2 regions of the Hydrogenophaga soli genome follow, and region 2 is predicted to be linked to the other one. Evidence: predicted binding sites of a transcription regulator. Region 2 holds the regulator's gene; the other holds the start of a gene.
The links. Region 2 encodes sigma-54, which starts transcription at its own class of promoters, with help from an activator protein. Its sites were predicted from a motif close to TGGCANGNAANCTGCTTT; they were not measured.
Positions count from the first base shown of each region.

Region 1: a site for sigma-54 is predicted at 2,033-2,050, ahead of nifE (nitrogenase iron-molybdenum cofactor biosynthesis protein NifE). Genes of this name have one in related genera too.

Region 1 is NZ_BAAHAK010000003.1:338,138-341,752, forward strand. Features, by position in the region: gene ACYVB7_RS07410 (ribonuclease HepT family protein) at 1-326, shown strand, start outside; gene ACYVB7_RS07415 (2Fe-2S iron-sulfur cluster-binding protein) at 341-652, shown strand; gene ACYVB7_RS07420 (group II truncated hemoglobin) at 607-1,128, opposite strand; gene nifE (nitrogenase iron-molybdenum cofactor biosynthesis protein NifE) at 2,081-3,559, shown strand; gene nifN (nitrogenase component 1 family protein) at 3,597-3,615, shown strand, end outside.
Region 2 is NZ_BAAHAK010000002.1:33,081-36,695, reverse strand. Features, by position in the region: gene ACYVB7_RS03335 (M48 family metallopeptidase) at 1-156, shown strand, start outside; gene ACYVB7_RS03330 (glycosyl hydrolase family 8) at 161-1,180, shown strand; gene ACYVB7_RS03325 (RNA polymerase factor sigma-54) at 1,198-2,796, opposite strand; gene lptB (LPS export ABC transporter ATP-binding protein) at 2,804-3,526, opposite strand; gene lptA (lipopolysaccharide transport periplasmic protein LptA) at 3,592-3,615, opposite strand, start outside.

The sequences.
Region 1 (3,615 bases), on a different contig from region 2:
ACACGGGCCGCGCCATCACCACGCTGACCCAGGAAATGCAGCACGAGGACGAGCTGTTTGCCAGCCCACTCACGCTGCGGGCGGTGGAGGCCCAACTGCTCATCATGGCCCACACGTTGGGCAACGTCACCCCCCTGCTGCACCAGAACCTGCCCCATGTCGATTGGGTGGGCTGGCAGGCCCTGCACGACAAGCTGCGCCGCGGCGTGCAGCCCCGGCGCGAGGAAACCTGGTACGCCATCAACGGCCTGGTGCCGCAAACCCTGGCGCTGCTGCAAGAATTGCGGCGACGCCAACCCAGCCTGTTCGAGTGGGGGTTGGGCTGACGCACCGACCCTCCATGAAACTGCTGATCCAACCCCTGGGCTCCTGCGTGCCGGTGCATCCCGGCCAGACCCTGCTGCAAGCCGCAGAAGCGGCTGGGGTGGTGCTGCCCAGTTCATGCCGCAACGGCACCTGCCGGGCCTGCCTGGCGCAGTTGACCGCCGGGCAGGTGCGCCACTTGGTGCCCTGGCCCGGCCTGTCCGCCGAAGAAAAGGCAGCGGGCTGGGTGCTGCCTTGCGTGGCGGTGCCCGAGGGGGACGTGGCGCTGTTTCAACCCGAGGCTCAACCCGAGGTTCCACCCGACGCGTGTGTGGGCGGCACGGCCTGAGGGTTGACCTCCATGGGCCGACCGGGGTGGGGCCGCCAGTGGCCCCCGGCATCGGTGTTGCGGATGAAGTCGGCCACCTTGGCAAACGCCGCCTCCAGCTGGGTGCGCAGCTCGGCATCGGCACAGGTTTCGGCCAGGGCCTGGCGCATGCAGGCCATCCAGGCATCCCGCGCGGCGGCGTCGATCTTGAACGGGTGGTGGCGTCGGCGCAGCATGGGCGAGCCCCGCTCGGCGCTGTAGGCCTTGGGGCCCCCCAACCATTCGCTCAGGTACAAGACCAGCACGCGTTGTGTGTCGGTCAGGTCGTCGGCGTGCATGGCGCGCAGGGTGGTGGCATCGGGCCGGGTGTCCATGGCGCGGTAGAAGGCATTCACCAGGCGCACCACCGCGTCGTGTCCGCCCAGGCGTTGCCAGTGCGGGTTGGCGGTTGGCACGGGCGGGGCGATGGGCAGGTCGGGGTGGGGCGTGGGGTTCATGACACGGGGCTCCTTGGTGGCGGGTGTGTGCAAGGGGCGTACCAGCTTGGCTTTTGCGTTCGTTGCGTGGTGAGTCGTTGGGGCTTTAAGGGCAAGTCCTCGCGGCGGGGTGGGGCGGGTGGGCTGTGCGGTGGGTGCCTCGCCGGTGATCGGCTTTCAGCCGATTCCGCTGCGGTGCTCGACCGGGGGGCGTCGTCGCGGAACTCACTGCGTTTTGCCTTTGGCAAAACTCCGTTCAAACAGCCGCGACGAGTCAGAAGTTGAGGGTGCGCTGCCGCGCACCCCGCCCCGCGGTCTGTGCGCCTCGCCACCGGCGAAGGCATCCACCGCACAGCCCACCCGCCCCACCCCGCTGAGGTGCTGCTGGCGTGCCCAGATTGAAGGCCCCGGGCCTGAGCGTGCGTCGCACGTCACTTCATTTTCGATAGCTGCTTACGCTTTATTTGAAAGCGCCAGAGGCACTTTTTGCTTGAGATGTCCCACGCAACCCACGGGTGGCCCCAGGGGGCGGAAGCGCGCCGTGCCTGGCGTTGGGGGTGGGGGCGCACATGCGCAGCCGAGAAGCGCAGCCATGGGGCCGCAGCGGGCGCAGCCCGCTTCCACCTCTGACTTGCGGCGGCTGTTTGAGCGGAGTTTTGCCTTCAGGCAAAACGCAGCGAGTTCCGCCGCACCGGCCCCATGGCGAGCATCGCAGGGCACCCCGAAGGGGCAAGCATCCCAGCCCCCACCCCCAACGCCAGGCACGGCGCGCTCCCGCCCCCTGGGGCCGCCCGCCCCTCCCACCCCAAGCCCTTTGTCGCAATCCCTTCAAACCCGCCAAACCGCACCCGCCAAGCCGCGACACACACGCCACCCACCGCGCCAAAACCCGCAAAAACACCCCACCCAAACACCTGCACAGCGTTGGCATCAAACCTGCAAAGGGGGCCTTGTCCACCGACCGGAGCCCGCCATGTCCACACCGCTCAAGATCAAGATTGCCGAAGTGTTCGACGAGCCGGGTTGCGACAAGAACCAGGCCAAAAGCACCAAGGAACGCAAGAAGGGCTGCACCAAACAGCTCTCGCCCGGGGCTGCCGCGGGCGGCTGCGCGTTTGACGGGGCCAAGATCGCCCTGCAACCCGTGGCCGACGTGGCCCACCTGGTGCACGGCCCCATTGCCTGCGAGGGCAACAGCTGGGACAACCGGCACAGCGCGTCGTCGGGCCCGCAGATCTACCGCACCGGTTTCACCACCGACATCAACGAGCTGGACGTGATCTACGGCGGCGAAAAGCGGCTGTTCAAGGCCATCCGCGAAATCATCGACAAACACCACCCGCCCGCCGTGTTCGTGTACCAGACCTGCGTGACCGCGCTGGTGGGCGACGACATCGAGGCCGTGTGCAAACGCGCCGCAGAGAAGTTCGGCACCCCGGTCATCCCCGTCAACGCGCCGGGTTTTGCCGGGCCCAAGAACCTGGGCAACAAGCTGGGGGCCGAGGCGTTGCTGGATTACGTGATCGGCACCCGCGAACCCGAGTTCACCACGCCCTACGACGTCAACATCATTGGCGAATACAACCTGGTGGGCGAGCTGTGGCAGGTCAAGCCGCTGCTGGAGGCGCTGGGCATCCGCGTGTTGTCGTGCATTGCGGGCGATGGCCGCTACAACGAGATTGCCAGCGCCCACCGCGCCAAGGTGAACATGATGGTGTGCTCCAAGTCGATGATCAACATCGCCACCAAGATGGAGCAGCGCTACGGCATTCCGTACTTCGAAGGCTCGTTCTACGGCATTGGCGACATGAGCGACACGCTGCGCCAAATGGCCCGGCTGCTGGTGCAGCAGGGTGCTCCCGCCGACCTGCTGGAACGCACCGAGCGGCTGATCGAGGTGGAAGAAGCCCGCGCCTGGAAGCGCATTGCCAGCTACCGCCAGCGCCTGGCGGGCAAGCGGGTGTTGCTGATCACCGGGGGCGTGAAGTCCTGGTCGGTGGTGGCCGCCTTGCAAGAAGGCGGCATGGAGGTGGTGGGCACCAGCGTGAAGAAGAGCACCAAGGAAGACAAGGACAAGATCCGCGAGCTGCTGGGGCTGGACGGCAATGCCGACGCCCACATGATCGACGACATGACCCCGCGCGAGATGTACGCCATGCTGCGCGACGCGCGGGCCGACATCATGCTGTCGGGCGGGCGCAGCCAGTTCGTGGCCCTCAAGGCCCGCATGCCCTGGCTGGACATCAACCAGGAACGCTACCACCCCTACGCCGGTTACGAGGGCATGGTGCGGCTGGTGCACGAGATCGACCGCAGCCTGTCCAACCCCGTGTGGCAGCAGGTGCGCATTGCCGCGCCGTGGGACGAACAGGGCACGCCCTCCCCCACCGCCTTCCTGGCCGACGTGGCCGCCCGCGCCATGGGGCTGGAGCAGGAAGAAGTTCCCGCCTGAACCCGCTGCCCCCACCCTCCACCGGAAAGCTTGCACCATGGCCCGCGTTGTCGAAT
Region 2 (3,615 bases):
CTGAACTTCATGCGCAACCGCAAGTACACCCCCCAAGCATGCGTCAGCGCCTTGGACAAGCTGGCCGCGTTGACGGGCGACACGGCAAGCAGCATCCTCTCGACGCATCCTGCCCCCAAGGATCGCGCCGACCGGTTGCGAACCCAGCTGGGGTGAATCCGTGGATCGACGCTCGTTGCTGCGCTGCGCCGTTCTGCTGGGACTGAGCGCGCCGCCCATCGCCCAGGCCCAAGCCCAAGCCCTGCGGGGCTGGGACGATTGGAAGGCCACCTACGTGGCCTCCGACGGGCGCGTGACCGACACCGGACAGCGCAACATCAGCCACTCCGAAGGTCAGGGCTTTGGCCTGCTGCTGGCCACCGCGGCAGGTGACAAGGCCACATTCGAACGCATCTGGGCCTGGACGCAAGCCAACCTGGGCAAGCGCCCCGACGGCCTGTTTGCCTGGCGCTGGGAGCCGGGCCGCGGCATCACCGACATGAACACCGCCACCGACGGCGACCTGTTCATCGCCTGGGCCCTGCAACGCGCCGCCGAGCGCTTCAACCTGCCGGAGCTGAAAGGCCGCGCCGCGGCCATCGGCCAGGCCATCCGCGACAAGGTGGTGCAGGACGGCACGCCCTGGGGCACCATCATCAAACCCGGGGTGGACGGCTTTGGCACCCCGCAGGGGCAGGTGGTCAACCTGTCGTACTGGGTGTTTCCGGCCTTCGAGGCGCTGAACAAGGTGGATCCGCACCCGCAGTGGCAGGCCCTCACCACGTCGGGGTTGCGGTTGGTGGAAGTGGCCCGCTTCGGCCGTTGGAGCCTGCCGCCCGACTGGCTGCTGCTGGTCAACCCGCTGGCCCCTGACCCCAGCCGCCTGCCCCGCTATGGCTACGACTCAGCCCGCGTGCCGCTGTACCTGCACTGGGCGGGCCACGCCACCCCCGGGCGAATGGAAGGCTTCAAGAAGTTCTGGACCCACTTCCAGTGCGACGGCTTCCTGCCCGGCTGGGCCAACGTGCAGGACAACTCCATCGACAGCTACGGGGCCGACCCCGGGGTGCAGGCCATCCGAAGCCTGCTGACCACTGGCAAACCGCCCAGCTCACGCCTGCCCATGACGGCCCAGAGTTACTACTCGGCCACCCTGGGCATGCTGGTGGAGGTGGCGGCGCGGGAGGGTGGGCGCAAGTAGCGCGGCAAGCCGCGTGCTCAGAGCGCCTTGCGCAAGCTGGCCGGGGCGATTTTCAGCGCCTCGCGGTACTTGGCCACGGTGCGGCGGGCGCACTCGATGCCCTGCTCTTTCAGCATGTCCGACAAGGCGTTGTCCGACAGCGGCTTTTTGGGGTCTTCCCCCGCCACCAGCTGCTTGATGAGCGCCCGCACCGCGGTGCTGGAGGCGTTGCCCCCGGTTTCGGTGCCCAGGCTGGAGCCAAAGAAGTACTTCAGCTCGTAGGTGCCAAACGGCGTGGCCATGTACTTGGCGGTGGTCACGCGGCTGATGGTGGACTCGTGCAGGCCCAGCTCGTCGGCAATCTCGCGCAGCACCAGCGGGCGCATGGCCAGCTCGCCGTGCATGAAGAAGTTGCGTTGGCGCTCCACGATGGCACTGGAGACGCGCAGGATGGTGTCAAACCGCTGCTGGATGTTCTTGATGAACCAGCGCGCCTCTTGCAGGCGCTGCTGCATGCCCGCGCCGTCGCCACGGCTCCCTCGGCCTTCGCGCAGGGCGGCGGCGTACACGTCGTGCACCCGCAGCTTGGGCATGACCTCAGGGTTGAGCTGCACCTTGAAGCCGCGCCCCGCGCGGGTCACCAGCACATCGGGCACCACCATCTGGCCTTCCAGGTTGGCAAAACGGCGACCGGGCCGGGGTTCGAGCTGGGTGATGAGGGCCAGCGCCTCGCGCACCAGCGGCTCTTCCAGCCCGCACACCAGGGCCAGCTTGCGGGTGTCGCGGCGGGCCATCAGGTCCAGGGGTTGCTGGCAGATGGCCAGCGCGGCCCGGGCTGCGGGGGTGTTGCGCAGTTCGTTGATCTGCAAGCGCAGGCACTCGCCCACGTCGCGTGCGCCCACCCCGGGCGGGTCCATGTTCTGCAGCCAGCCCAAGGCCGTGCGCAGCAGTTGCACGGTGGCCTCACGGCGCTCCTGCACGGCGAGGTCGTCCGGGTTGCCGGGCTCGAACGAGGCGGCCAGGTCTTCCAAGGGGTCGGCCAGGTAGCCGTCGTCGTCCAGCGACTCGATCAGCGCGTACAGCGCCGCCTGTTCCTCGGGGCTGAGGCGCAGGCCCAGGGCCTGCTGGTGCAGGTGGGCCTGCAGGGTGATGTGCTCACTGGCGAGGTCGGCGGCGCTGGCGGTGTCATCGTCGTCGTGGCTGCCGGTGCCCCGGGCGGGGGCTTCGCCGCCCCACTCGCCGTCGTCGGGTTGCATGTCCACGGTGCCGTCACCCGACCAGTCGGGCTCGGTCAGGCTGACATCGTCACCCGACGAGGCTTCGGGGGTTGACTCGGCAGAATTTGATGACTCAAAAACAGACTCAGCGCTTGATGTGCCTGAACTTTCTGCTACACCTTCCATGGCGCGCTCGGACAACACATCCCCCAGGCTGACCGGGGCATCGGCGGTTTCCAGGCCAAACGACTCGCGCTCGGCGGCCTCGTCCTGACGCTCCAGGAAGGGGTTTTCGTCGAGCATCTGCTCGACCTCCTGCCCCAGCTCCAGCGTGGACAGCTGCAACAGCCGAATGGACTGCTGCAGCTGGGGCGTGAGCGCCAGGTGCTGCGAGACGCGGAGGGACAGGCCTTGTTTCATGGGCGCATCACATGCGGAAGTGTTCGCCCAGGTACACCCGGCGCACGTCGGCGTTGTCCACAATCTCGGCGGGCGTGCCCTGCGCCAGCACCGTGCCGTCGTTGATGATGTAGGCGTGGTCGCAAATGCCCAGCGTCTCGCGCACGTTGTGGTCGGTGATCAGCACCCCGATGCCCCGCGCCTTCAGGAAACCGATGATGCGCTGGATCTCGATGACGGCGATGGGGTCGATGCCGGCAAACGGCTCGTCCAGCAGGATGAAGCGGGGCTGGGTGGCCAGTGCCCGGGCAATTTCCACCCGCCGCCGCTCGCCCCCCGACAGCGCGGGCGCCGGAGAGTGGCGCAGGTGGTCCACCCGCAAGTCGGCCAGCAGGGCGTCCAGGCGCTGCTGCACCACCGCGGGCGACAGGCGTTTGCCCTGTTCGTCGTGCTGCAACTCCAGCACGGCGCGCACGTTGTCTTCGACGTTGAGCTTGCGGAAGATGGACGCTTCCTGCGGCAGATAGCCCAACCCCAGGCGCGAACGGCGGTGGATGGGCTGATGTTCAATGGGCTGGCCGTCCAGGAAGATGTCACCCCCATCGGCCCGCACCAGGCCCACGATCATGTAAAACGAGGTGGTCTTGCCCGCGCCGTTGGGACCCAGCAGGCCCACCACCTCCCCCTCGTTGACAGCCAGCGACACGTCCTTGACCACCTTGCGGCTGCCGTAGGACTTGCGCAGGTGCATCGCCTCCAGACGCACCGGCTGGGGTGCATCGGGTTCGAGGGCAAGGCGGACACTGGCGCCGCCGCTCACCGGCCAACCCCATCCAGCAC